DNA from 3 places in the Janthinobacterium sp. Bl 1 genome. Region 2 is predicted to be linked to each of the others. Evidence: predicted binding sites of a transcription regulator. Region 2 holds the regulator's gene; each other region holds the start of a gene.

What was found. The regulator FNR, encoded in region 2, switches genes on or off when oxygen is low (the NO sensors DNR and NnrR bind a similar motif). The targets are predictions, from matches to a motif close to TTGATNNNNATCAA.
Region 1: the regulator FNR is predicted to act here: its motif matches at 1,181-1,194, upstream of AC4BCN_RS15275 (XrtA system polysaccharide chain length determinant).
Region 3: the regulator FNR is predicted to act here: its motif matches at 2,398-2,411, upstream of AC4BCN_RS07390 (glycine-rich domain-containing protein).

What each region holds. Positions count from the first base shown of each region.
Region 1 covers NZ_CM177086.1:3,439,730-3,449,416, forward strand. Annotated here, with positions in the region: gene AC4BCN_RS15275 (XrtA system polysaccharide chain length determinant) at 1-1,038, opposite strand, end outside; gene AC4BCN_RS15280 (XrtA/PEP-CTERM system exopolysaccharide export protein) at 1,293-1,916, shown strand; gene AC4BCN_RS15285 (N-acyl amino acid synthase FeeM domain-containing protein) at 2,117-2,863, shown strand; gene AC4BCN_RS15290 (S1 family peptidase) at 2,868-3,644, opposite strand; gene AC4BCN_RS15295 (hypothetical protein) at 3,641-6,112, opposite strand; gene prsT (XrtA/PEP-CTERM system TPR-repeat protein PrsT) at 6,116-8,899, opposite strand; gene AC4BCN_RS15305 (nucleotide sugar dehydrogenase) at 9,141-9,687, shown strand, end outside.
Region 2 covers NZ_CM177086.1:271,812-281,498, reverse strand. Annotated here, with positions in the region: gene AC4BCN_RS01200 (TOBE domain-containing protein) at 1-574, shown strand, start outside; gene AC4BCN_RS01195 (response regulator) at 642-3,722, opposite strand; gene fnr (fumarate/nitrate reduction transcriptional regulator Fnr) at 3,962-4,720, shown strand; gene AC4BCN_RS01185 (FixH family protein) at 4,724-5,248, opposite strand; gene ccoG (cytochrome c oxidase accessory protein CcoG) at 5,303-6,685, opposite strand; gene ccoP (cytochrome-c oxidase, cbb3-type subunit III) at 6,690-7,610, opposite strand; gene AC4BCN_RS01170 (cbb3-type cytochrome oxidase subunit 3) at 7,603-7,806, opposite strand; gene ccoO (cytochrome-c oxidase, cbb3-type subunit II) at 7,808-8,422, opposite strand; gene ccoN (cytochrome-c oxidase, cbb3-type subunit I) at 8,438-9,687, opposite strand, start outside.
Region 3 covers NZ_CM177086.1:1,641,944-1,651,630, reverse strand. Annotated here, with positions in the region: gene AC4BCN_RS07400 (glutamine--tRNA ligase/YqeY domain fusion protein) at 1-292, shown strand, start outside; gene AC4BCN_RS07395 (CHASE domain-containing protein) at 492-2,339, shown strand; gene AC4BCN_RS07390 (glycine-rich domain-containing protein) at 2,528-3,214, shown strand; gene AC4BCN_RS07385 (hypothetical protein) at 3,302-3,541, opposite strand; gene AC4BCN_RS07380 (hypothetical protein) at 3,784-4,053, opposite strand; gene AC4BCN_RS07375 (hypothetical protein) at 4,233-4,493, opposite strand; gene AC4BCN_RS07370 (SDR family oxidoreductase) at 4,577-5,494, opposite strand; gene AC4BCN_RS07365 (CDP-6-deoxy-delta-3,4-glucoseen reductase) at 5,507-6,532, shown strand; gene AC4BCN_RS07360 (MFS transporter) at 6,616-7,887, shown strand; gene AC4BCN_RS07355 (DUF1345 domain-containing protein) at 7,928-8,593, shown strand; gene AC4BCN_RS07350 (HPF/RaiA family ribosome-associated protein) at 8,779-9,156, shown strand; gene AC4BCN_RS07345 (GGDEF domain-containing protein) at 9,418-9,687, shown strand, end outside.

The DNA.
Region 1 (9,687 bases), 3.1 Mb from region 2:
CGCGCTGTATTCCTGTACGCGGGCGCGGATGGCGGCCACCTTGGCGTCCGCATCCGTCAGCGCCACCTTCAGCTGCTGCAGCATGGGGCTGTAGTTCTTGCCCGGGTCGCCGGACGCCGCTTTCAGCTTGTTTTCCTCGATCTTGCGTTCTTCCAGCTGGGTCACGAGGCGTTTCGAGGCGATGATGTCGGGATGCAGTTCCGTAAATTGCATGCGCAGGCTGTCGAGGTTCTTGTTGATCGAGGCGATGCGCTCGTCGAGTTCGGGATTCGTGATGGCTGACGCGCTTGGCTCCAGGTCGAGCACGGGCTCGTCGCCCTCGATCTGGCTCTGGATGGCCTTGCGCGATTGTTCCGCCTCGATCAGTTCCAGCTTGGCATTGTTCAGGCTATCGGACGACATCAGCAGCTGGCTGCCATAGTCGATGCCCTGGCGCGGCAGCAGCAGGTTGTTGCGGATCTTGAATTCCTTCACCAGGTTTTCCGCCGCGCTCAGCTTGTCTTCGTAATTCTTGATCTGCTCGTCGATGAACTGCACCGCCTTCTGCGAATCGCCCTTTTTACCCTGGAAACTGCCTTCGACAAAGATGGTCAGCAGGCTTTGCACGACGTCGCGCACGAGCTTTGGGTCGCGCCCGCTGTAGCTGATGGTGTAGATGTCATACGCGCTGGTGCCCGTGATCTTGATGCGGCTCATCAAGTTATCCAGCTGGGCTTCGTGCTCGCGCACGGTCTTCGAGTCCAGGTCGAGGTCGACCATCCGCATGACGCGCTCCACGTTCGGGCGGCTGAGCAGGGTGCGGCTCATGATGGCCACCTGCTGTTCCGTGTTCGGCACGCTGGTCATGCCGGCCATCAGCGGCTTGAGGATGGTTTGCGTATCGACAAACACGCGCGCCGACGTCTGGTAGTCGTCGGGCAGGGTGATCACCTTGATGAAGCCGCCGATGGCCACCAGCCACGCCACCAGCACCGCATGCCAGCGGTACTTCCAGATGCCTTTCAAGCCGGAAAGCAGTTGCTGTATCAATTCTTCCATGTCGCTTCCTTCAGGTGACGATGCTGCTCGGTAGATGGGTTGGCGGCGCGGACAACGACGGCGTCTTGCAAGAAATACTTGCTTGTTGAGTAAGCAAAGTATAGGGCGGCTGTGGAGCAAGATTTCCCAAGATGATCGCTTCTTGATACGCCTCAAGGTTCACTTGCCGGGTTTTAATAATCATAGGAAGTTCGCGGCCCAGGCTGGTTCTGCGGGGCCGGCCATGGACGCGCATCGACTCGAAGAGGCTCCGCATGAATCCATTTCGCCGTGCATTTGTCTGCAACACGCTGGTCCTGGCGGGCGCCGCCAGCCTGCTGGGCGCCTGCCGCACGCGCCATCCGCTGGCGCCGTCCGACGACAGCGCCCCCATGCACGATTACCTGATCGGCCCGGGCGACTCCGTCAACATTATCGTCTGGCGCAATCCGGAAGTGTCGCTGACGGTGGCCGTGCGGCCGGACGGCAAGATCACCACGCCGCTGGTCGAGGATTTGCCCGCCAGCGGCAAGACGTCGACCCAGCTGGCGCGCGACATCGAGCAAGCCTTGAGCAAGTTCATCCAGCAGCCCGTGGTGACGGTGATCGTCACCAATTTCTCGGGGCCGTATGGCGAGCAGATCCGCGTCATCGGCGAGGCGGCCAAGCCGCAGGCGCTGCCGTACCGGCTGGGCATGTCGCTGATGGACGTGCTCATCGCCGTGGGCGGCATCACCGATTTCGCGGCCGGCAACAAGGCCAGCATCATTCGCGTGCGCGAAGGCAACCAGCAGCAGCTGAGGGTGCGGCTCGACGATTTGCTGAAGGAAGGCGATATTTCCGCCAACGTCATGATGCGGCCGGGCGATGTGTTATTGATACCGGAAAGCTTTTTTTAACAGCAAGCTCGGCAATATCAAAACAGCAATTATATTTGCCATTTTGTACTTATAGACAAATTTCATCGTGTTATTTTGCTATCCCAAGGTAAATTTCTTCTGTTTTTTTAGCTATTGCTGGGAACTTCTCCAGTTTTTCTCTTGTCACAAGGCATTGGCTTCAGTCCGTCTCGACGGCTGCCGATGAACGTGAGGACAAGATGAGCTTTGAAGATGAACCCATAATTTCCTTCGACACGCCAGGCAACTTCAGTGACCTGGTAGTGGGCGAGGGGCAGATCGACCCGGCCATGGAGCATGAGCTCGACCTGCAGCGCTTTCATATCCGCATGGCCAATTCGCGTGGCCGGCGCGAAGCGGCCAGTTTGCTGATCCGCAAGATGTACGGCTGGCGCGGCTATGCCGTCGATCCCTGCACGGCGCATGCGCTGAATAAAATCACGCTGTTTGCGGAAACGGCCGGCACCACCGTCGGCACCATGACCTTGTGCCTCGATAACGACGAGACGGGCTTGCCCGCCGATGAAAACTTCCGCGACAAGCTCGACGTCCTGCGCGCGCAGGGCCGGCGCCTGTGCGAACCGTCGCGCCTGGCCATCGACAAGGGCGTGAGCAAGCGCGTGTTTGCGGCGCTGATTCATATTTCTTATATCTATGCCCACAATATTCACGGCTTTACGGATTACGTGATTGAAGTCAACCCGCGCCATGTGGTGTTTTACAAGCGCATGCTGGGTTTCCAGGACTTCGGCGGCGAGCGCGAGTGCACGCGCGTGGGGGCGCCGGCCGTGCTGCTACGGCTGGACCTCGATTACATGGGGGCTCAGATCCGTAAATTCGGTGGCCTGATGGAACAGCATGGGGGTGAACGGTCGTTTTACCCCTTTTTTTTTCCGACATGGGATGAGCCCGGCATTACCGGCCGGCTGAGGCAGGGGCGCAACTGAGCAGTCATTTATTCTTCAGCAAGATCGCCTGCATGTGGCTGCCTGGAATCGCGTAAGTGATGCCGCTGGGCGCGCTGATGGCTGCCTCTTTGAGGCCCTTGACGTACACCATGTTGACGATGCCGTAGACGAGACCGGTCTCGGGATCGAACAAGGGACTGCCGCTGCTGCCCGGATACGCGGTCGCGTCCAGCTGGAACACGGTGTACGGCGCCTTTTGCAGCTGCGCCAGGCGCCGGACGTCGAGGCGCTGGGCGTTTTCGCTGGGCATGACCACGGGTGTCAGCGATGACACGGTGGCGCGGTGCGTCACGTGGCGCAGCCCGAGCAAGGTACCCAGCGGAAATCCCGTAAAGGCCATGGCCTGGCCTTCGCGCACCGTGGCCGCGTCACCCAGCGCCAGGGCGGGCAGGGGCGCACCCACCAGGCGCAGCAAGGCCAGGTCGTGTTCCGTGTCCAGCGCCTGGACCTTGGCGGGGCGAAATTGCGTTACGTCGCCCTGGCCCGTGAGTATGCCGATGACCTCGTTCGGATTGGCGTCGAGCAGTTTCTGGATCACATGGGCGCAAGTGAGCACGCTCAGGCCGTCACCGGTCACGAAACCCGTGCCGATGAAATTCATCGGCGGCGTGCGCGTTTTTTGCAGGTTGCCCACGCCGACGATCGATGGTTTGATGCGCGCGATGGTTTGCGCCAGCGGCGCATCGGCGCGGCACGGCGCGCTGGCCAAGGCCAGGCAAAACACGAGGGCGGACAAGCATGTAAACGGCAGGGCTTTCATGGCGGCGCACTTTCAACGTGAGGAGGTGGCACAGGCTGCAGCAGCGCGCACAGCAGCATCAGGTAGCACAGCATGGCGATGCGCGGCACGTCGAGCAGGCTGTCGAACAGGCCGACGACGAGAAAACCCAGCAGGGCGGCGGCGCACGTCAGCGCGCCTGCATCGCCGCGCGCGGCCTGGCGCAGCAGGCGCCGGCCGGCCAGAACCAGCAGGGCCAGCATGGACAGGGCGCCGCACCAGCCCGTTTCTATCAGTAAATGCAAGGCCATGCTCTTGATATGCCATGGCAAGTGGTGGTGGTCGCTGCTGAAAAACCAGTAATTGTTGGCTTGCGTAAAGCTCCCGTTGGCGATCAGTTCCTCGCCGCCCGGCGCGCGCAAGCTCAGATTGTCGACTTCGAGCACCGACGAGGTGGCCGTGCCGCTGGCCGCCAGTTCCAGCTGCACGGGCGGACGCAGCAGCCAGGCACCGGCGCCCAGCCAGGCGCTGTCGAACGGCACTTCATAGTGTTGCCAACCGCCGGGCTGCGTGCCAGGCGGCACAGGCCGCAGGCGCAGCGGAACGTTCACGCAGCCCTGGGCGTACAGCAATTGCCGCTGGCACAGGCGCACCAGCAGCACGGGCATGGGTCCCGTGCGCCGCACGTCGAGCGCCAAAGTGTAGTGCGTGGCGGGCTGCACGGGCAGCCGCTGCAGCAGCCGCAGCAATTCGCCATAGCCGGCGCTGTAGCCGGGACTGGCCAGGCGCACATACCGGTTTTCCCCGTCTTCCGCATACGCGATGCTGGCCGGCACCTCGCGCTGCGGATTGTGCCAGTAATACGTGGCGGGAAAGCTGCCGCTACCCATGCCGAACAGGCGGTCGCCCCAGTCGGACGGCTGCATGGCCAGCGCCTGCCGCCAATGGCGCAAGCGGCCTTGCATGTCGAAGGCCGTGGTGGCGAAACGTTCGGTGGCGTAGTAGCTGGCCGACACGGGTATGGCCAGCAGCAGCAGGATGCCGGCCGCGCCCACGATGCTGAGGCTGGCGCGGTCCAGCCGCCACAACGGCGGGCGCAGGCGTCCATTGCACAGCATCAGCATGGCCAGCAGCACGACCAGGCCGGCCGGCAGCAGGGCTGGCGGTCCCGCCCAGTGCCAGCCTATCCAGGCAAGATTGCATGCCAGCATGGTCCACGCCATCATCGCCAGCCCCAGCCTGGCGGGTCCCTTGCCAGCCGCGCCGCTGGCACTAGGGGGCCGCAGCGCGATCGCCAGCAGCACGGCCGCCAGCAGGAACAGGAAATACGGGCCTTTCAGCCAGCCGGCCGTTTGCTGGCCGGACGGTTCCGGCCACCAGGCGGCCAGCAAGCCTTGCAGGCACAGCGCGCACAGCACGCTGGCAGGCGCCAGGCGCCACGGCAAGGGCCGCGCCGCCAGCACGAAGCTGGCCGCGAACAGGACGACGGCGGCCAGCAAGCCCCGGTAGCCGGCCAGGCTGAACATGTACACGAGCAGGACGGTGCCCAGGCCCGCCAGCAGCAGCCTCAGCAGCACTCCGCGCAATGGCGAATGGGAAGGCGCGCGCCGCGCCGCGCCGGGCGCCGTCCGCAGGGTTTGCCAGAATCCCAGCAGCATGGCCGCGGCCAGGGCCGCGTACAAGCCCCGCGAAAAGGTCGTGAACGCCGCGTGCAGGGCCAGGGCCAGCAGCAGCATGGCCAGCACCGCCTGCCAGCGGCTGCTGGCGCGCGCCAGCCACAGTGCGGCAAACGGCAGGCTCAGGGCCAGGTAGCCGTCCAGTGCGGCGCCACCCGTGTGCATGGCGGAAAACGGCGCCGTGATGCGGTAGTCGCTGGACAAGTTCGACAGACCGGGAAACACGGCCCGTTCCCACAGGGCGAACAGCGACACCATGGCCAGCCCGGCGAGCATGCCCGGCAGCGCGTAGCGGCGCAAGGCGGCAGGGTCCGCGTCGCGCAGCAGCAGCGGCAACAGCAGCATGCTCCAGGCCCAGGCCTTGCCCAGCCGCAAGCTGTTGTAGGGGCTCAGGTAGTTATCCCAGGCATTCAGGTCGAGCGGCGCCAGCGGCAGGACGCCGCGCAGCAGCGCCGCCAGCCAGGCCAGGCTGCACAGCAGCAAACAGGCGCGGGCGGCGGGCGAGAGCCGCGCCGCTGCCGCTTGGGCCGGTCCGCCCAGGCGCCAATAGCCGCAGGCCACGGTCAGCAACAGCAGCACGTCGATTTCTTCGAGGAAGAACCAGCCCGTCCACGGTGCCAGGTCCAGCACGGGCAGCAGGGCGGGCACGCTGAACAGCCAGCAGGCGGGACGCCAGCACAGCAGCAGGAAATACGCGGGCAGCAGGGCGGCAAACAGCAGGCCGGGCCAGCCGTGGCCCAGCGGATAGTGGCGCAAGGCCAGCATGCAGGCCGCGCCCGCCAGCAGGGCCAGCGGCCGCGCTGCCAGGCCAGGCATGGCAGCGTGCACAGCCATGGCCTACAGCTGGGTCAGCAAGGCCTGCGCCTCGGCCCGCTGCGGAAAGTCCTTGTTGGCGGCCAGCAGTTGTTCCAGCTGCTTGCGCGCGCCGCCCTTGTCGCCCGATTTCGCCAAGGCCGCGCCCAGGTGGTACTGCACTTCGGGCGACTTCGGCGCCAGGTCCGCCGCCTTGCGCAGCAGGGCCGTGGCGCGCTTGACGTCGCCTTGCTGCAACACGATCCAGCCCAGGGTGTCGAGCACGGCGGGATTGCCGGGGGCCAGCTTCAGTGCCTGCTCGGCCGTGGCCTGCGCGCGCGGATCTTTTTCCTGCTGATACGCCCACGCCAGGTCGTTCAGCGCCACCACGTTATCCGTGTCCTTGGCAACGACATACTGGAAGTGCTCGATGGCGGCGCGGTATTGCTTGGCCGCCAGCCGGGTGCCCGCCAGGTAGGTGCGCGTCGGCAAGTCTTCCGGATGCTCCTTCAGCCAGGTGGCCATGCGCGCATCGGCTTCGCGCTCTTGCCCGGAAGCCTGCAAGGCGCGGTACAGTTGCACCTGCAACGGGCCGATGGGGCTGATGCCGAAGGCGTGCTGGTACAGCTTGACGGCTTGCTGCGGCAGCTTTTGCTCCATCAGCACGTCGCCCTCGAGCTTGTAGCCGGCCGCCAGCTTCGGCTGCTGTTCCTGCACTTGCCGCGCCACGGCCAGCGCCTCGCGCTGGCGGTTCAGGTTCAGCAGCAGTGCCACTTCGACGACGCGCGCTTCGAGCAGGGTCGGGTCAATCACTTGCGCCCGCTTGACGGCTTGCAGCGCATTCTGGTGGTCGCCCAGCGCCAGATGCAGGCTGGCGATGCGCATCTGCAAGGGCGCGGACGTGGTCTGTATGCTGGCCAGCTTGTTGTAGCTGTCGAGCGCTGCCGGCGCCAGGCCGGCGCTGTATTCCACCTGGGCGCGCAGGGCCAGCGCATCGGCGTCGCCCGGGTGGCCTGTTTGCAAGGTGCGCGCCAGTTCCAGCGCCTTGTCGGGCGCGCCCGTCTTCAGGTAAAAGTTACTGAGCAGCAGGGCTGGCGCGACGGCATCGGGATTGTCGCGGTGGCCCCGTTCGAGCCAGCGCCGCGCCTCTTCCGTCTTGCCCTGCGACGCGGCCAGCTTGGCCAGCGCGGCGCACAGGTCGGCATTTTTCGGCGCCTTCGCCAGCGCCTTCTCGAAGCGCTGTTTTGCCTGCTCCGGCTTTTTCTCGGCCAGGTCGATCTGCGCCAGGTTGTTCAAGGCGGGCAGGTAGACGGGGTCCATGCTCAGCGCTTGCTCGAAACTGGCGCGCGCGGCAGGCAAGTCGCGCAAGGCCAGGTAGACGCCGCCTTTCAGGTTCAGCAGCAAGGGATTCGTGCCCTTCTGCTGCTCTTCCATCATCTTGACGCTGGCCAGGGCCTTGTCGTTCTGCTTGTTGCGCAGCAAGGTCATCACCAGCATGGTGCCCGCTTGCGGCGTGCTCTTGTCGAGCATGCTGGCGCGTTCCAGTTCATTGATGGCGCGGCTGTTTTCGCCCATGCCCAGGCGGCTGATGCCCAGGGCCGCATGCAGCCTGGCCGTGTCCGGCGCCAAAGTACTCGCCTGTTCGAAATACGCGGTTGCCTTGTCGTACTGGCGTGCGCGCAAGTGGGCTTCGCCGGCCAGCGACAGCAATTCCACGTCTTCCGGGAAGGCGGCCAGCATCGGTTGCAGCAAGTCGATGGCGGCGTCGGTCTTGCCACGCATCAATTCGATCGACGCCATCATCTTGACGGCATACAAATGCCTGGGATACACGGCCAGGAAGCGCCGCAGATAGTTTTCCGCCTGCGGCGGCGAGCCGAGCGCCAGCTGCACGGCGCCGGCCAGCAGGATGGACGGCATGTGGTCGGGCGCCGCCTTGAGCACCAGCTGCAAGGCTTGCAAGGCCGTCTTGTTCTTGCCCTGGCGAAAATCGAGCAGGGCCTGGGCTTGCAGCAGGCCCAGGCTGTTGGGCGCCATCTTGCGCGCCGTGGCCAGCTGGGCCGACGCTTCCGCGTAGCGGTTTTCCACGATATCGAGGTTGGCCAGGTCGATGTGCGCCTGGGTATTGTCCGGTTTTATCTTGAGTATCTGCATGTAGGCGAGCCGCGCCGGGCCGTTCTTGCCTTGCAGGCGCAGCAGGTCGCCCTGCAGGCGCAAGGCGTCGAGGTTGGCGGGTGCGGTTTTCAAGGCTTGCGCCAGCAGCAGCTCGGCCGCCGGCACCTGGTGGTCGAGCGCCGACAGACGCGCCAGGCCCAGCAAGGCTTCGACCTGGTCGGGATGGGCTTCGAGCAGGCGCGAGTACAGGGCGTGCGCCTCGTCCTGGCGGCCCAGGGCCAGCAAGGCATCGCCGCGCAGGGCCAGCACGCTGGCGGGCTGCGCCGCATCGTCGGCGATCTCGGCCAGCACCTTGTCGAACTGGCCCAGCATCAGCCAGGCCTTGCCCAGCAGGGGCATCACTTGCTGCGGCGCCAGGCCCAGCGACTTTGCCTTGCGCAATTCCTTCTCGGCAGACAGCGCTTCGCCCGTGTCGATATAGATGCTGCCCAGCAGCAAGCGCGCGGCCGCGTTGTCCGGTTCCTTTTGCAGCAGGTTCTTCAACTGGATGATGGCGGCCCGTGCCTCGCCTTTCTGCCGGTACTGCTGCGCGTCGGCCAGCAGGGATGCACTGCTCTGCGTGCCGTGGCAAGCCGTCAGCAGGGGCAGCAGCAGGGTACAGCACAGTGCGGCGGCCGGCAGGCCAGGGAAAGGGCGGGGCAGGGAACGGGCCATGTAAGTCTCCGGTAGCGGCGTGCGTGGACGATTAGCCGATTCGCGATGGGCGATGGGCATGGCCTAGCTTAAAAAGATGGCCGCCGGACTCCTTGATTGCGCTCAACAAGCGGCTGATTGTCCGCGTGCATGCCGGCCGCCGGCCCGTGTTTCTTGTTCCCGCTCAAGAATGACCCGATTGGCAACCGTAGAATTTCCCGGACGGCGATGCTCGTGCCGCAACCATTCGGAGCACATGCATATGGATAGCAAGGTGGAGAGCAATGTGAATAGCAAGGCGATTGGCAAGGGCGGCGTGGTGGCCGTGGTGGGGCTCGGCTATGTGGGCTTGCAGCTGGCCGTGGCGTTTGGCATGCGCCAGCGCACGATCGGCTTTGACTTGTCGGCACGCAAGGTGGAAAGCTACCGCAGCCATGTCGATCCGACCGGTGAAGTGAGCACGGAACAGCTGCGCGCGGCGCAATGGCTGAGCGTCGGCTGCGATCCGGCCGAGCTGGAACTGGCCGATTTCATCGTCGTGGCCGTGCCCACGCCCGTCGACAGCGCGCACAATCCCGATTTCTCGGCCCTGGCCGGCGCCAGCGCGGCCGTCGGACGGCACATGCGGCGCGGCGCCATCGTCATCTACGAGTCCACCGTGTACCCGGGCGCGACCGAGGAAATCTGCATCCCCATCCTCGAACAGCATTCGGGCCTGCGCTGGAAGGAAGACTTTCATGTGGGTTTTTCGCCCGAACGCATCAATCCCGGCGACAAGGACCACACCCTGCACAGCATCCGCAAGGTGG
Region 2 (9,687 bases):
CGGCGGCACGCGGCTCACGCAACGGGGGCGCCAGCTGGTCGACAATTTCCGCATCATCGAACGCGAGCATGCGCGCTACCTGCGCCAGCTGGGCAGCCAGGCCGAAGGCATCGCCGACGATCTTTTACTCATACGGAGAATGGCCATGAAAACGACGGCGCGCAATCAATTCCTGGGCAAGGTGGCCGAACTGAAACAGGGTGCCGTCAACGACGAAGTCACCCTGGAATTGCCGGGCGGCCAGCACATCGTGGCCATCGTCACGCAGGGCAGCAGTGCAAGCCTGGGCCTGGTGCCTGGCGCCGAAGCGTTTGCGCTGATCAAGGCTTCGTCCATCATCCTCGTGGCCGACAGCGAAGGCGCGCGTTTTTCCGCGCGCAACCAGCTGGCCGGCACGGTCACGCGCGTGCAGACGGGCGCCGTCAACACGGAAGTGGTGCTGGACTTGCCGCGCGGCGGCACGATCGCCGCCATCATCACCAATCAGAGCAGCACGGACCTGGGTATCGAACTTGGCGGCAGCGTGACGGCGATGTTTAAAGCATCTAGTGTGATCCTCGGTGTACCGGCGTAAACGGCGGCGCTGAGCAAAGTTCCGGGGTCAGACCCGGCGGGTCTGACCCCAGCTTTACGTTGCAGGCCTAATCCTTCAACCGCGACAACCAATCCGCCGCCGCCGCCAGCGCCAGTTCCAGCTCCTGCGCCGTGTGCGCCAGCAGGCCTGGGACTTCGTCCAGGCGACCGGCGTCGATCGCTTCCTCGGTGGCGAACGCGGCGCGGATCAGGCGTTTCGTGCCCAGGGTGCCGACGGAGCCGCGCACGCTGTGCAGGATGCGCGCCACGTCGCTGTGACGGCCCGCCTGCAAGGCCGTTTCCGCGTCGCGCACGGGCGTCATGCCCTTGTTCAGCGCGTCTTCGACCATGCGCCGCAGCACGCCGCGCCCCTTCGCGTCGCGTCCCATCACGCGCATCAGCGGCGCCATGGAAAACACCTCTTCATCGGCGACGCGCACCGGCTCGGCCGTCTGCACTTGCGGGCGTTTGGGCAGGTGGCGCAGGATGACTTCCATCATCTCTTCCACCACCACGGGCTTGGCGATGAAGTCGCTGATGCCGGCCGTCATGCAGCGCTCGCGCTCGGACGCCAGCACGCCGGCCGTCATGGCGATCACGGGCAGGCTCAGGCGCAGTTCCGTGCGGATGATGTGGGTGGCGCTGAAACCGTCCATGACGGGCATCTGCATGTCCATCAGCACGATGTCGTAGCGCAGCGCTTCCGTGCGCAGCCGTTCCACGGCTTGCAAGCCGTCGCCCACCACGTCGAGGGTGGCGCCCATGTGTTCGAGGATGCCGCGCGCCACGGCCTGGTTCAAATGATTGTCTTCCACCAGCAGGAAATGCACGCCGGCCAGTTCCGTGCCCAGCGGCTGGTGCAGGATGCGCTGCTCGCCGCCGTCGTTCTTCGTGATCAGCGCCTGATGCAGGGCATCGAACAGGCTCGATCCCGTGATCGGCTTCATCAGCACGACGTCGGCCTCGGCCGCGCTGGAGATTTCCTCGAGGTGGTTGCGGGCGAAGGCGTTGACCATCACCACGATGGGCTGGCGCTGGCCGCTGGCCGCCTGGCGGATGGCCTTGGCCGTGGCCAGGCCGTCCATCACGGGCATGTGCCAGTCGGCCAGCACCACGTCGTACGGCTGCTGCTGCGCCAGGCGTTCGCGGTACAGTTCGATGGCGGCAAAGCCGGAATCGACTTCGTCGGCCAGCCAGCCCCATGCCTCGATCAGCTTGACGATCAGTTCGCGCGTGGTGCGGTTATCATCGGCCACCAGCAGGCGCAGCTGGCCCAGGGCCGGCGTGCGCCGAGTTTCGGCCGGCTGCGCCAGCATCTCGAACGGCACGTTGAACCAGAAGCGGCTGCCCTTGCCTTCGCTGCTGGCGACGGCGATGTCGCCGCCCATCATGTGGATCAGCTGCTTGCTGATGGCCAGGCCCAGGCCCGTGCCGCCGAAGCGCCGCGTGATGCTCTGGTCGCCCTGTGAAAATGCGGCAAACAGTTGCTGTTGCTGCAGTTCCGTCATGCCGATGCCCGTGTCGCGCACTTCGAAGCGCAGCCAGGCGCGGCCGCTCTCGCTCTTGCTCTCGGCCAGGCTGACGGCCACCACCACTTCGCCGCTCTCCGTGAACTTGATGGCGTTGCCGGCCAGGTTGACGAGGATTTGCTGCAGGCGCTGCGCGTCGCCCAAGAGGCGCCGCGGCACGTCGGGCTCGACGGCGATGGCCAGTTCCAGTTCCTTTTCGCCCGCATTCATCGTCATCGTCGTGGCCAGGGTATTCATGACTTCGTCGAGGTCGAATTCGACGGGCGACAGTTCCATGCGGCGTGCCTCGATCTTCGAATAGTCGAGCACGTCGTTGAGGATGCCCAGCAGCGACTGGCCCGCCACGCGCACCATGGTCAGATACTTGCGCTGTTCCGTATCAAGCTTGGTATTACCCAGCAAATACACCATGCCCAGCACGGCATTGAGGGGCGTGCGGATTTCATGGCTCATGTTGGCCACGAAATCGCTTTTCGCGCGGTTGGCGGCCTCGGCCCGGTCGCGTTCCTGCTCCAGTTCCGCCGCGCGCGATTCGAGTTCCTGCTGCAGGCGGTCGCGCTCGCTCATCAGGCCGTTGAACGCTTCCGTCAGTTCGCCGATCTCGTCGCGCTGCTGCACCGGCACGGGGGTGAAACGGCTGCCGCTGGTGCGCAGGGCCAGCAGGGTGTTGCGCAGGCGCACCAGCGGCGACAGCAGGCGCACGGTGACCCAGCCCAGCACGGCGGCGGCCAGCAGCGAAGCGAGGATGCTCCACAGCACCAGCCGGTACAGCACGCCATCGAACGGTTCGAAGGCATCCGCGACGGGCAGCGAGGTGGCCAGCAGCCAGTTCACCGATTTCAGGCGCTTGAAGCTGTTGACGGCCTTGATGCCGCGGCTATTCGTGCTGACCATGCTGCCTTCGCCATCTTCCTTCAGCAGTTGGGTCGTCGTCAGGTTGGCGCTCGGCTGGCGCGGCTGCAGCAAACGGCTGGTATCGGGATGCAGCACGTAGCGCGGCACGGCGCCGCGCGTGAGGATGAAGTAATAGCCGCTCTTGCCGATCTTTTCCGAGCGCAGACGCCCCAGCAGATTGTCCTTGTACAGGCGCAGCACGCCGATCACCACGCCGGCCACCTGGCCATCGGCGGCCAGCACGGGCGCCACCATCTGCACGATGGGCATGCCGCTCGACTTGCCGAGCATCGGTTCGGTGATCATGGGCTGGCGCGTGCGCAGCACGGTCTGGAAATACTCGCGCTCGGCGACGTTGATGCCGGTGCGCCCCGCCACTTCCGGCATGTCGGCCACGACGGCGCCATGCGCGTCGAGCACCAGCACGTCGTCGAACAGCACCAGCATCGAACGGCGCGAATAGTATTGGCGCAATTGGGCCGGCTGGGCCATCAGTTCCGGCGGCTGCTGCCTGGCCGTCAGGGTGACGATCTGCAGCAGCATGCCCAGCTTGTCGTCGAGCTCGGCAGCGGTGCGGCTGATCAGGGATGACTGCTGGCTCAGCAGTACTCGGGTGAAGTCGTCGCGCATGTGCTGCACCTGTATCATGGTGACCAGCGCGATCATGGCGATCGAGGTCAGGCTGGTGGCCAGCGCGACTTTTGCTTTGATGCCGAGAGGCTTCATGATTTCCTTTTCAGTACCGGGCGGCACAGGCGGCAGATAATGCTGTCAGGAATTTTCCTATCAATACCCCAGCTTGGCAAGCGCCGCCGCACAAATGCCCCTACCCGCATGGGCTTTTGACGATGTTGCCATATAATTAAAGTCGGAACGTCGTTTATTCAGCGAAATTGCGGTGAAATTGGCACACGGCAACCCGGTATGCAGTAAACTTGTTGTTGCATTTTCTAAAAGGTACCGACATGACTGAAGCGCTAATCACTCCAACCTTGCCCACAGTGACCGTGGAAGCGTTGCGTGCGCGATGCTCGACCTGCAGCATGCATCAATTGTGCCTGCCGATGGGCCTCGATATGGGCGACATGGACAGGCTGGACCAGATCATCGGCCGCCGCCGCAAGATCGTGCGCGGCGCCTCGCTGTTCCGCATCGGCGACTCGTTCCAGAACCTGTACGCGATCCGCCTGGGGCACTTCAAGACATACCAGATCAATCCGGGCGGCGAAGAGCAGGTGACGGGTTTCCAGATGGCCGGCGAACTGCTGGGCATGGACGCCATCAGCGCCGACCGCCACCACTGTAATGCGGTGGCGCTGGAAGACAGCGAAGTGTGTGAAATTCCGTTTTCCAGCCTGGAGCAATTGTTGGGCAATATGCCGACCCTGCTCCGTCATTTCCACCGCATGATGAGCCAGGAAATCACGCGCGAGCAAAGCGTGATGCTGTTGCTGGGCAATATGCAGGCGACGCAGCGCTTTGCCGCCTTCATCGTCAACCTGGCGTCGCGCTATGAGGCGCGCGGCTATTCGAGCAGCAAATTCCAGCTGCGCATGTCGCGCGAGGAAATCGGCAACTACCTGGGCCTGACCATCGAGAGCGTCAGCCGTTTATTGTCGAAATTCAAGAAGGAAGGCTGGCTGCGGGTGTCGAACCGCGAGATCGAAATATTGCAACCAGCCAAGCTGAAAGCCATTACGGCAGGCACGGACGTCTGCAAGTAAGGCTTATAACTCTTCATCCGCATGCAGCGCGATGCTGCGTTGCACGGGCCAGGTCCAGATGCCGGACAGGCGCCACTCGCGTTTGTCGTTTTCCACCAGCACTTGCCAGCGGCTGCGTTCGAGCATCGGCAGGGGCACCGAGAAATTGCCGGCCGCATCGGGCTGCACCAGCAGCTTGATATCCTTTTCCGGCAGGGTCGCATGCGCCAGGTGCAGCTGCAGCGGTCCCTGGTAGGCCTTGCCGAAGCTGTGCACGGAACCGCTCAGGCGCGCTGACGCCACGTCGTACGCCAGGCTCGTATCCATGGCCAGGTCGCTGGCGATCGTGTCGCGCTTCAAATCCTGGTTGATCGCCTTGCCCTGTTTGTAATAGTCGCCCACCACCAGCGCGTCGGGCTGCGTAAAGGCGATATAGCCCATGAAGCTGCCGACGACCACGGACAGGCCGGGACCGATCATCAGCAGCCATGGCCAGCGATGCTTGTACCACGGTGCAACGGGAGGCTGCAGTTTCAGACTGTCGGACATGGTATTTCTCCTGTGTAAACGGCCAGCCCCCATGCGGGGACCGGCCTTCCTGCATTAACGCGGCACGATGAAGACCGCGCTTTCACGCACATGCAGCGACGGGTCGTCCAGCGATTGCAATTCGATCGCAATCTTGTTCGAGCCCTTCTCGCCCACGCCGTGCGGCACGCGCAGGCGGATCGGCCAGCCCAGCGTTTCCGTCGGCTGCAAGGTCACTTCTTCGCGCGTCAGCAAGGTCAGGCCCGGCAAGCCGGAAGCGCTGATCTTGAAATGCTGGCTTTGCTCGGACGTGTTCATGATCTGCAGGCGGTAGACGTTTTCGATCATGCCGTCTTCCACTTCGCGTCCCATCGAACCGCGGTCGCGGATCACGTCCATTTTCAGGGGCGTGCGCAGGGCCAGCGAGGTACATACGGCGATGATGATCAGGGCCAGGATGGAAGTGTAGATCAAGACGCGCGGGCGCATGGCGCGCTGGCGTATCTGCTTCGAATTGAAGTTGTTTTCCATCGCATGGTCGGTGCTGTAGCGTATCAGGCCACGCGGCCGCTCGACCTTGTCCATCACGCTGTTGCAGGCATCGACGCAGGCGGCGCAGCCGATGCATTCATACTGCAGGCCGTTGCGGATATCGATACCGGTCGGACACACCTGCACGCACAGGGTACAGTCGATGCAATCGCCCAGCTTGTCGTTGTGGCCGGCCTTCTTGCTCATGGCGCCGCGTGGTTCGCCGCGCTTGGCATCGTAGGTGATGATCAGGGTGTCCTGGTCGAACATGGCGCTCTGGAAGCGCGCATAGGGGCACATGTATTTGCACACCTGCTCGCGCAGCCAGCCCGCGTTGCCGTAGGTTGCCAGGCTGTAGAACAAGACCCAGAACCATTCCCAGGGACCGAAATTCAAGGTGACCACCGATTGCGCCAGTTCCTTGATCGGCGTGAAGTAGCCGACAAAGGTAAAGCCCGTCCACAGGGCGATGGCGCCCCACACCAGGTGCTTGGCCGTCTTCTTGAACGCCTTGCGCACGGACGGGCCCTGCTTGTCGAGGGCCATGCGCGCGCTGCGCGTGCCCTCGATGCGGCGTTCGACCCACAGGAAGATTTCCGTGTATACCGTTTGCGGGCAAGAGAACCCGCACCACACCCGCCCGGCAATGGCCGTGACGAGGAACAACAAATACGCACAGATGATCAGCAGGGCCGCCAGATAGATGAAATCCTGGGGCCACAGCACGACGCCGAAAATGTAGAACTTGCGCGTGGTCAAGTCGAACAGCAGGGCTTGCCTGCCATTCCAGGTCAACCACGGCAAGCCGTAGAACGCGAGCTGGGTAAGCCATACGCATACCCATCGCCAGGTAGCGTAGCGTCCTTTGGCCTCGCGAGGGTAGATCTGCTCGCGGGCCGCATACATCTTGATGACTTGAGGTTCCATTACATCATTTCACGGGCGTCTGAGGATTCGACAGGCTCCAGACATACGCCGACAGCACGTGTACCTTGGACTCGCCGAGGAAATCGCTGAAGGCCGGCATGGTGTTGCTGCGTCCCTTGCGTACGGTTTCCATGATGGTATCGGCGCTGCCGCCGTACAGCCAGACCTTGTCCGTCAGATTCGGCGCACCCAGCATCTGGTTGCCCTTCGCATCGGCGCCATGACAGGCCATGCAGGCGCCAAACTTGGCCTTGCCCAGCACCGACTTGACAGGATCCGAGGTCGAACCGGACAGGCTCAGCACATAATGGGCCACGTTCTCGACATCTTTTTCGGAACCGAGGGCGGCGCCCATCGGTGGCATCTGCCCATTGCGGCCGTGCAGGATGGTGGTCTTGATGATGTCGGGTTCGCCGCCATACAGCCAGTCCTTGTCCGTCAGGTTGGGGAAGCCCTTGTTGCCGCGCGCATCCGAACCGTGGCATTGCGCGCAGTAGGTCAGGAACAGGCGCTGGCCGATGGCTTGTGCCTGCGGGTCGGCGGCTACCGTCTTCAAGTCCTGGCTCAGGTACTTGTTGAACAGGGGACCGTAGTCGGCTTCCGCCTTCTTCAGCTCTTCCTCGTACTGGCCCGTCGATTTCCAGCCCAGGCTGCCGGCATAGTTGCCCAGGCCCGGATACAGGAACAGGTAGGCCAGCGCGAAGACGATGGTGATGTAGAACAGCCACATCCACCAGCGCGGCATCGGCGTATTGAGCTCCTTCAAGTCCTCGTCCCAGACGTGGCCCGTGGTGCCGTCGGCGGGGGCGCCGGCGACCACTTTCACTTTCGACTGCGAGTACAGCAGCACGCCGCAGCCGATGATGCCCAGCAGGGACAGCACGATGATGTAGATATTCCAGAAGCCATTGGTAAAGTCAGCCATGGTGATGCTCCTTCGCCAGGTTCATCTCGGCTTCGGCCGGATAGTCGAGCGCCTCGTCGGCGAACGGCAGGCGTGCCGCCGCGTCGAAGTCGCTGTTGCTGCGGCTGAACGTCCACCACAGGATGCCCACGAACGTCGTAAAGGAAACCACCGTCATGACGCTGCTGGCGCTGTCAAACAGGTTTTCGATTGCCATGCTAATTCCTTGTTTTGATTAATGTACCGAGGCCTTGCAGATAGGCGACCAGGGCGTCTTCTTCCGTCTTGTCCTGCAGCTGCGCGGGGCCGGCGGCGATCTCTTCCTCGCTGTACGGCTGGCCCAGGCGTTTCAGGGCGCGCATCTTCGGCACGATTTCGTCAGGCACCAGCTTGGTCTTCGCCAGCCAGGGGTAGGACGGCATGTTCGACTCGGGCACCACGTCGCGCGGGTTGTTCAAGTGCGTGCGGTGCCATTCATCGCTGTAGCGGGCGCCCACGCGGGCCAGGTCGGGCCCCGTGCGCTTGGAACCCCACTGGAACGGACGGTCGTAGACGAACTCGCCGGCGACCGAATAGTGGCCATAGCGTTCCGTTTCCGCGCGCAGCGGACGCACCATCTGCGAGTGGCAGTTGTAGCAGCCTTCGCGCACGTAAATGTCGCGGCCCGCCAGGCGCAGCGGCGAATACGGCTTCAGGCCGGCGACCGGTTCCGTCGTGCTCTTCTGGAAGAACAGGGGGACGATCTCGACGGCGCCGCCGATGCTGATCACCACCGTGACCAGGGCGATCAGCAGCCAGGGGTTTTTCTCAATCCATGCATGTGAAAATTTCATTTGCTTTCGCTCCTATCAGGCGTGCGCCGCGTTCAGTTCCGGAATGCGGGCGACGGGGAGTTTGCTGCCGCGCAGAGTCATCCAGGTGTTGTAGCCCATGATGCACATACCCGACAGGTACAGCAGGCCACCGGCCACGCGCACCACGTAGTACGGATACGTCGCTTTCACGCTCTCGACAAAGGTGTAGGTCAGAGTGCCGTCCGGATTGACCGCGCGCCACATCAGGCCCTGCATCACGCCGGCGATCCACATTGCGGCGATGTACAGCACGATGCCGATGGTGGCCACCCAGAAGTGCACGTCGACCAGGCGCGTGCTGTGCATCTGCGTGCGGCCAGCCAGGCGCGGCAGCAGGTAGTAGATCGAACCCATGGTGATGAAGCCCACCCAGCCCAGAGCGCCCGCATGTACGTGGGCAACGGTCCAGTCGGTGTAGTGCGACAGCGAGTTGATGGTCTTGATCGACATCATCGGACCTTCGAAGGTGGCGATGCCGTAGAACGACAGCGAGACGATCATGAATTTCAGGATCGGGTCGGTGCGCAGCTTGTGCCAGGCGCCCGACAGGGTCATGATGCCGTTGATCATGCCGCCCCAGCTTGGCGCCAGCAGGACCAGCGAGAAGACCATGCCGATCGATTGCGTCCAGTCAGGCAATGCCGTGTAGTGCAGGTGATGCGGGCCCGCCCACATGTAGGTGAAGATCAGCGCCCAGAAGTGGACGATGGACAGACGGTACGAGTACACGGGGCGCTCGGCCTGTTTCGGGATGAAGTAGTAGACCATGCCCAGATAGCCGGCGGTCAGGATGAAACCCACCGCGTTATGGCCGTACCACCACTGGATCATGGCGTCCTGCACGCCCGCATAGGCGGAATACGATTTCGTGAACGAGGCTGGCATGACGGCGCCATTGACCACGTGCAAAATCGTCACGGCCAGGATGTAGGCGCCGAAGAACCAGTTGGCCACGTAGATGTGCTTGACCTTGCGCTTGATCAGCGTGCCGAAGAACACGATGGCGTAGGCGATCCAGACGACGGCGATGAGGATGGCGATAGGCCATTCCAGTTCCGCGTATTCCTTGCCGCGCGTCATGCCCATGGGCAGGGTGACGACGGCGCACAGGATCACGGCTTGCCAGCCCCAGAAGGTGAAGGCAGCCAGTTTGTCGGAAAACAGGCGCACCTGGCAGGTGCGTTGCACGACGTAGTACGAGGTAGCGAACAGGCCGCAGATGCCGAAGGCGAAAATCACCGCAT
Region 3 (9,687 bases), 1.4 Mb from region 2:
CTGGGTCAGCGCACCGACGGCCATTCCCGCCGAAGTGCGCCTGTACGACCGCCTGTTCACGGACCCGCAGCCGGACGCGGGCGGCAAGGACTTCAAGCTGGCCTTGAATCCGCTGGCCAAGGAAGTGGTGCAAGCGTGGCTGGAACCGGGTGCGGAACTGGCCCAGCCGGAAGAGCGCTTCCAGTTCGAGCGCCACGGTTATTTTGCGGCCGACCGTGTCGACAGCCAGCCTGGCAAGCCCGTCTTCAACCGCATCGTCACCCTGAAAGACAGCTGGCAGCCCGCCAAATAAGGGCTGCCGGCACACAAAAAAAACCGCTGCGGCGGTTTTTTTCGTTTCAACGAGAAATATTGCTTGTTGACTATAATAACGATAATTTTGTATATTAGGCAGCTATTGAGCAATTTACAATTTTAATAGTGCTTGTACAACGCAGCCTAGCCTCCGTCGCCCAGGCGGCACCCGATTCCTCTTCCTGATGCGGATGGCGATGTCTTCTACTGCCGGCGAACACCCCTTATCTGCTGAAAAAAGGCCGCAGTGGCTGCTCGGCTTCGTGATGTCGACGATGGTGGGCCTGCTGTTCTATATGGCCGCCTCGCTGTCGATCGAAAACGATGCCAGCGAGCTATTCAACAATCTGGCCCGCAATACCCAGAAAAACATCGAATCGCGCGTCAAGTCGTATGCCAACCTGCTGCGCGGCACGGCCAGCCTGTTCCACGCCAACGAACACGTGAGCCGTGAGCAATTCCACCGCTACGTGGCGAACATCGCCCTGCAACAGAACTATCCGGGCGTGATGAACCTCAATTACAGCCAGGAACTGGACGAGACGCAGCGTGCCGCCTTCGAAGCGGCCATGCAGCGCGACTATCCGCCCGGGCGCGACGGCTATCCGGCGTTTGCCATCCATCCACCCGCCCCGCGCGCGCACTATTCCGTGCTGGTGTATATCGAACCGATTGCCAGCGCCCCTGAAAAATATGGCTATGACATCGCCTCGCGCCCCCTGATCGCCGAAATGCTGGCGCAGTCGCGCGATTCCGGCAACATCAGCAATTCCGGCGTGCCCGTGCCGATGCAAGGCCGTCCCCAATTGACGGGCATGGCCATGCGCCTGCCCGTGTACCACTTTGGCATGCCGGTCGATACGGTGGAGCAGCGGCGCGCGGCGTACCAGGGTTCCGTCGGCATCGGCTACGACCTGGTGACAATGATGCGCAGCGCGCTGGCGGACATGCCGGTGCGCAACGTCCGCCTGACCCTGTTCGATATCGGCCCGCAGGCGCGCGCACCGCTAGACTTACCGCACGACATGCGCCCCATCTTCGACAGCACGACGGCGGGCATGCATGCGCCATGGTGGTTGCCCGGCAATTCCGGCCGCTACCTGAGCAGCACGATGCTGATCGAACACAATAGCCGCGTGTGGCAAGCGCTGTTCAGCGTGCGCAAGAGCGACCTGTACACGCGCTTCGACGTCTTTTTGCCATGGCTGGCCCTGCTGATAGGCTTTGCCAGCACCATGCTGCTATACATGCTGTTCCACACTCTGGCATCGTCGCGCCGGCGCGCCATCCAGATGGCGAACGGCATGACGGAAGAATTGCGCGCCAGCCAGATCCGTCTGCAGCTGTCGCACCAGAAACTGCGCCGCCTGGCGGCCCATGCCGACCAGATCAAGGAAGAAGAGCGCAAGCGCATCGCGCGCGAAATCCATGACGACCTGGGACAGAACCTGCTGGTCTTGCGCATCGACGCCGACATGCTGGCCTCGCGCACGCATCGCCGTCACCCGCGCCTGAACGCCCGCGCCCGCTCGACCCTGGAGCAGATCGACGCCACCATCAAGAGCGTGCGGCAGATCATCAACGATTTGCGCCCTACCGTGCTGGACCTGGGCGTGAATGCGGCCGTCGAATGGCAGGTGGCGCAATTTCGCCAGCGCACGGGCATCGCTTGCGAAGTGAGCGAAAGCCATGACGACATTTGCCTCAGCGACCAGTGCGCGACGGCCCTGTTCCGCATCCTGCAAGAGTCGCTCAGCAACATTTCCCAGCATGCCCATGCCAGCCGCGTGCAAGTCAAGCTGGAAAAGTGCCGCGATACGGTATCGATGAGCATCAGCGACAACGGCGTGGGCGCCGCCATCGACGGGCGCAACAAGCTGGGCTCGTTTGGCCTCGTGGGCATCGAGGAACGCATAAAATTGCTGGGTGGCACTTTTTACATCGAAAGCAGCCCCGGCGCCGGCATGAGCGTGCACGTCAGCGTACCGCTGGGCGCGGACGCCACCGCATTTCCCTACCAGGAAGAAAGCCGGGCCAGCAACTGACGGGCGCGCGTTCGCATGGAGCAAGCTCAGCTTGCATATTTTGTAATTAGATGCAATATTGGTGTAGAACAACTCAGCGCCCGCCCGCCATGGGCCAGGCATTCCTCGACCATTTGCCAGGAGTACGATCCCACCGCTCTCCCTTGTTTCACCGTATTTCCCACAACGCTCTTTACAAAAGGACATTCATGGATACGAACGACAGTTTCAAGGCAATTGCCGATTTGGATTTGGACGCGATCAAGGTCAAGCTGATGCACCGGGAGTCAGGCGAAGGATGGAGCCTGGAAAAGGCAAATGCGGTGGAATTCGAATACCGCCGCTTTCTGATCCTGATGAAACAGTTTCCGGAAGAAGAAACAGCGCCGCTGATGGACGTCGATACCTTCTGGCACTACCACATCCTCGACACCCTGAAATATGCGGCCGACTGCGAACAGGTGTTCGGTTACTTCCTCCATCACTTCCCCTACATCGGCCTGCGCGGCGAAGACGACGAAGCGGCGCACCATCGCGTGGGCGAGCGCATGAAGCAGCTGTATGAGCAAACGTTCGGGGAAGATTATATCCGCGCGGAGACGGCGTATTCGGGGCGGGCCGTGCAGGCGGCGTATTCGGGACGGGCTGTGCAAACAGCATTTTCCAGTGCGGCGGTACAGGCAACGGCATACTCGGGCCGGGCCGTGCAAACGGCGTTTTCCAGTGCGGCCGTGCAGGCGACGGCGTATTCGGGCCGCGCGACGGGGGCAGCCAGCACCGCATTTTCCAGTGCGCCCGCCTCACTGGCCGCAGCGGTGGTCAAATCGTCTTCGACTGGCCTGGAAATGGGGCGCTTCTATGTCGATCGTCCGGTATTGAACCGCGATCCGCAATAGAAAAGCGGAAAACAGATGTGGCTGCCGCACGCGGCAAGCCTGACTTACCCAGACGGCACCTCTCAGTTTGCCGTCTGTCAGGCGCTCTTAGGCAGCCATCAACTCGCGCAGTTCACGAATGCTGAAATCGCTGATTTCATGCATGCGGATGAGGATCGTGGCGCCGATCGGCAAGGTGTTGTGACGAATCTTGCTGATAACAGGTGGCGCCACTTCCAGAGCTCGCGACAAGGCGGCATCGTTTTTCAGTTGCAGCTTGTCGATGATCGCATCGAGGACGCGATTCGGGTTGTAGGTAGGCAAAGAGGTAATTTGTTTGAGAGACATGATCAAAAATCCGTACTTGTTGTATTAGAGCAAGAAAAAACAGAATGTCTCTTCTGCACTAATTCAGGGTAAACACACTAAAAAGCGCCATCACTTATGCGGCTTTTACGCCACAAACAATATAATACACGCTATTGTTGATTTTTGCGTAACTTAGAGCAAAATTGTGATAATTGAAGAGAATTGACGCACTTGGAATGTGCTAGAGGATAACTCAAATCGGAAAAATTTGCTGCACGTCATCAATTTTTACGATGAGCAACACCGCTATGCATGAGCCAGGCTATGGCCATGAGGGTGCCCAGGCGGGCCATTTCTGCGGATAAATGCCAGCCTTGCGCGGCCACGCCGGCCGGGGTGGCAAGCGGGCAAGTGCATGGGGAATCGTCCGCGCGGCACCAGGCCAGTTGCCGGCGAATTTCATCGGGCGGTGGTGGGGGTTGCAGCGCATGTTCGCGCCGGCGCATATAAGCGCGCACTTGCTCCTTGCTGGGGTGACTCGTTGCTCGCATGGCTCGCTCCTGCTGACGGGAAACAACGTCACGCTGTGTGGAGCCCGCCACAAGAGCCCAGACGCGTGACGACATTGCTCACCATATCGCCAGCGCGCCATGGCGCGTTTGCGGTGCATCAAATGGCACGGTCCCGGTGTTGCGCCGGAACCCGTACTGCCCCACGGCCTGCTTCCGTCTTATTTCTTTTGCTGGCGCACGCGCTGTTGCTGTTTTTCCTGCGTTTGCTGGCGGTTCTGCTTGCGCTCGAACAGGGTGACCGCATCTTTCTTGGCTTGCTCGACGGTACGCATTTCTTCATGCGCATCGTGCGGGACGAAAAATTCGGCATCCTGCGCCGCCACGACCAGCTTGATGGCGGCTTCGTCGTCGAGGTCGTACAGTTCCGTCAGGACGGTGGTGACCTCGTCCAGGTATGCTTCGTAAGTGAGGGTGCTCATGCTGTCTTCCTTAAGTGAGTGGCGCAGCGCGGGAACGGCGCGCTGCGCGCCGGCCCAGCAAAGTGCGCAGATAACCGGCCATTTTACCCGATGCCGGCGCCATCGGCGGACAGCGGCCGCAAGGCATCTGCCACGCGCGCGTAGCGCAGGCGCACGCCCAGCTCGCGCTTGATGCGCGTATTGTGCAATCGGCGCGATTCGGACATGAACGACAGCAGCATCGGCGTGACCACCTGCTGCAGCGCGGCACGGGGCAGGCGCGGCGGGCGCGGCAGGCCGAACGTGTCGGCCACGGCATCGAAATACTCGGCCATTCTGAGTTCGCTGTCATCGCTGGCGTGATACACGCGTCCCGGTTTGCCGCGCCACAAGGCCCGCTCGATGATGCGCGCCAGGTCGTCGGCATGGATATGGTTGGTGTACACATCGTCATCCGCGGCCAGGGCCGGCGTGCCTTCACGCAAGCGCTTCAAGGGCAGGCGGTCGTCGGCATAGATGCCGGGCACGCGCAGGATGGCCACTGTGGCGCCGCGTCGCGCGCCCCAGCCGCGCAAGACCTGTTCGGCGTCCACCCTCCGCTTCGCGCGCGCATTCGCCGGCGCCGTCGGCCGCGTTTCATCGACCCAGGCGCCAGCGCAATCGCCATACACGCCGCTGGTGCTCACATACACCATGCGTGCATGCTCGGGTAAAATGGCGGCCAGATTGCGCGTGCGCCGGTCCAGCAAGCCCGACGACAAGGGTGGCGCCAGGTGCACGATCATCGTCGCCAGTCCCGCCAGCCGTTTCAGGCTGGCCCGGTCGTCGAGGTTGGCCACGATGGGCACGGCGCCGGCTTCCCGCAACTGCGCGCAGCGCGCCGGCTGGCTGGTGACGGCAAAGACGCGAAAGCGCGCGCGCAGCAGGGGCAGCAAGCGCATGCCGACGTCGCCGCAGCCCAGGATCAGCAGGCGCGGCAAGCCTGACGGCTTGCGCAAAGAGTGCATTAACATATTTTTCATCTCAAGGATTGTATGACTTTTCAAGTTACTGTTCAGCCCAGCGGCCACCAGTTCAGCTGCGAAGCGGACGAAACCGTGCTGGCGGCGGCGATACGCGCCGGCGTGGGCTTGCCGTATGGCTGTAAAAATGGCGCCTGCGGTTCCTGCAAGGGCAAAGTGGTTTCCGGCACCGTCCAGCACAAGGCGCACCAGCAGCGCGCCCTGACGGAAGAGGAAGCGGCAGCCGGCTTTTCCCTGTTCTGCTGCGCCATGCCACGGAGCGACCTCGTCATCGAAGCGCGCGAAGTGGCGGGCAGCAGCGACTACCCGATCAAGAAAATGCCGTCGCGCGTGACCACCATCGAAAAAGTCGCGCCCGACGTCGTCGTGCTGACCCTGCAGTTGCCGGCCAGCGAGCGCCTCAACTACCGCGCCGGACAGTATATCGAAATCCTGTTGCGCGACAACAAACGTCGCAGCTACAGCATGGCCAGCGCGCCCGCCGACGGCGGCCCCGTGACCCTGCACATCCGCCACCTGCCGGGCGGCCTGTTTACCGACCAGGTATTTGGCACCATGAAGGAGCGCGACATCCTGCGCTTCGAAGGCCCGATGGGCACCTTCTTCCTGCGCGAAGATTCCGACAAGCCCGTCGTGCTGCTGGCCTCGGGCACGGGCTTTGCACCCTTGAAAGCCATCGTCGAACACATGATCAACGAGCGCTCCACGCGCCCGATCACCCTGTACTGGGGCGGGCGCCGTCCGCACGACCTGTACATGGATGCGCTGTGCCGCCAGTGGGCCGCCGACTTGCCGCAGTTCACCTATGTGCCCGTCGTGTCGGACGCCCTGCCGGAAGACGGCTGGAGCGGCCGCACGGGCTTCGTGCACCAGGCCGTCATCGCCGACTTGCCCGACCTGTCGGGCCACCAGGTATATGCCTGCGGCGCGCCCGTGATGGTCGATTCGGCCCACCGCGACTTCGTGCAGCTGTGCCAGTTGCCAGACGACGAGTTTTACGCGGACGCCTTCACCACGGAAGCCGACCTGGCCAAGTAAGCGTCACAGTCCAGACAGCGGGGCGCGGCTGGTGCGGCGCCCGCTGCCACCACCGCTCTACCCCGCTGCTTCCTGGAAATTTCATGTCTCTCGCTTCCGCCGGCAACGGCTTCAGTATCCTGCGTCACCGCAACTTCGCCTTTTATCTTTCCGCCCGCGTGCTGGGCACGGTGGCCGTGCAGATGCAAAGCGTGGCCATCGGCTGGCAGGTGTACCAGATCACGGGCAGCCTGTTCGACCTGGGCTTGATCGGCCTGGCGCAATTCGCGCCCTTCCTCGTATTGATTTTGCCGGCAGGCCATGTGGCCGACCGCTACAACCGCCGCAACATCATCGCCTGGTGCCTGGCGGCGCAGCTCGCTTGCGCGCTGGCCCTGCTGGCGTTCACTCTGAGCGGGCTCTCCATCGTCTGGCCCGTGTTTGCCGTGCTGGTGCTGTTCGGCAGCGCGCGCGCCTTCATGATGCCGGCCACGCAAGCCGTGCTCGTCAACATGGTGCCCACGCAACACTTCAGCCGCGCCGTCGCGCTCAGCTCGTCGAGCTCGCACGTGGCCATCATCCTGGGGCCTACCCTGGGCGGCTTGCTGTATTACTTCGGCCCCAAGGTCGTGTATTTGATCTCGTCCGCGCTGCTGGTCGTGTCCGTCCTGCTGATGCGCGCCACCACGCCGGCGCCGCAAGTGGTCAAGCGCGAACCCGTCAGCTGGCATACCCTGCTCGAAGGCTTGCGCTTCGTCTGGTCGAAACCCATCGTGCTGGGCGCCATTTCGCTCGACCTGTTTGCCGTCCTGTTCGGCGGCGCCACGGCGCTGCTGCCGGCGCTCGCGCACGACGTGCTGCATATCGGCCCCAGCGGCCTGGGCTTGCTGCGTACGGCACCCGGGGCCGGCGCGGCCCTGTGCTCGATCGCGCTGGCCATCTTCCCCATCACGCGCCGCGTGGGACCGTGGATGTTCGGCGGCGTGGCCGTCTTCGGCCTGGGTACCCTGGTGTTGGGCAGCACCAGCTATTTCCCGCTGGCGCTGGTGGCGCTGTTCCTGATGGGCGCCGGCGACATGGTCAGCGTCTACATCCGCCACCTGCTGGTGCAGTTCGAGACGCCCGACGAAATCCGCGGCCGGGTCAGCGCCGTGAATGCCGTCTTCATCGGCGCCTCGAACGAGCTGGGCGAATTCGAGTCGGGCTTGACGGCCGGCTGGTTCGGCCTCGTGCGCGCCGTGCTCTTCGGCGGCGCCGCCACCCTGGCCGTGACGGGCATCTGGGCCGTGCTGTTCCCCGTGCTGTCGCGCATGGACCGCTTCCCCCACCACGAGAAGGAAGCGGCCGCCAGGACGGCTACCACGGCGGCGACATAAGGCCTAAGATGCGCTATCGCCACTGACGAACCCTGGCACCATGAAAATCACGCTTCCGTTCCACAGCTTCATCCGCAGCCGCCCCCACCTGAGCATGGCCACGGCCATCGGCGTGGCAGCCGGCCTGCTGCTGCCCGCATCGTGGCAACAGATGACGCGTTTGCTGACGGCGTGGAACGTGGCCGTCTGGTTCTACCTGGCGACGATGGCCTGGATGATGATGCGCGCCAACCACCACCGCGTGAAAATGATGGCGGCGCGCCAGGACGAGCGGGCGGCAACAGTCTTGTCGGCCCTGTCCATCGCTTCCGTGATGAGCCTGGTGGCCATCGTCTCGCAGCTGTCTTCGATGAAAGACCTGGCGCCGGACGAGCGCGCGCTGCACTACGGCTTGACGATCGCCACCCTGGTCGGTTCCTGGTTCCTCGTCGGCACCCTGTTCTGCTTCCACTATGCCCACCTGTATTACCAGGCCGACCCCGCGCTGCGCCCCCTGAAGTTTCCCGACGACGAGCAAAACCCCGATTACTGGGATTTTCTGTATTTCGCTTTCACCATCGCCGTGGCCGTGCAAACGTCGGACGTTTCCGTGCAGACGCGCATGATGCGCCAGATCGTGCTGGGGCAATCCGTGCTGAGCTTTTTCTTCAACCTGGTCGTGCTGGGGCTGTCGATCAATATCGCCGCCGGTCTGATCAATGGTTGAAATAATTTCATGGTGGAAACTTGACCTGGCTGAAGGGTTAAGCTCATCTTAATCGTGCGCACCCTCTTGAAATACTGGAAAGAGGAGTAAGATAAGTTCCATGCACAGAGGTCATGTGCATGGGGCAGCAACCAGGCCGCAGCACGCCTGAGATGGGTTTTTTTTGAATTGACAGGAGTAAGCATATGCAAATCAATATTCATACCGACAGCACCATCGCCAACACCGCTGGACTGAACGAACATGTGCAATCCGTACTTGAAAGCGCACTGAGCCGCTTCCGCGACAACCTGACCCGCATCGAAGTCCACATCAGCGACACGAATGGCCCGAAAGGCGGCGCCGACGATATCCGCTGCGTCATGGAAGCACGCGTTGCTGGTTATCAACCGATTGCCGTGACCGAACAGAACGCCACCGTGCATCAATCCGTTGCCGGCGCCACCGACAAACTGAAACGCGCCATCGATAGCGCCCTGGGCCGCCTGCAAGACAGCAAGCGCCACGCCACCGGCAAGAATGCCGTGATCGATACGGCCGAAGCGGAAGAAACCGCCGAGTAACTCCCCACCTGCAGGATTTCCAGAGACTGAGGCAGCCGTTCAAGGCTGCCTTTGCACATCTGGACTCGTCTTCCTGCGCGACAACATCCATAGCAAAACAGCAAGCATTCCGGCGTATTAACACCGCAATGAAATAATTGTCGTATTTCTCACAGTAAGTGACATCAAGCAAGCCTTTGCCGTTACAGCCAAGGCCGCTTTACGCTATCATGAAGCTACCGGCCCCCTGCTCGCGCGCGCCGGCTTTTTGAAAGTGTGATTGTGGAACAGATCGGCAACTTCGGCGCTTCAGGCTGCAACATCGGCGATTTACAGTTATTTCGCGATGGGGCGGATAGCCAGACGGCCGCCATGCTGGCGCCCTGCCCCGTCATGCGCCTCGAAGCGGGCGAAGCCATTGCCGACACACAGGGTACTTGCCTGTATATCGTCCTGCGCGGTTCGCTGGCCGTGGCCGCCGACATCCACACGGGCATGGATGACGGCACCGTCAGCAAGGTCTTGCCCGGCGAAAGCGTGGGCGAACAATCG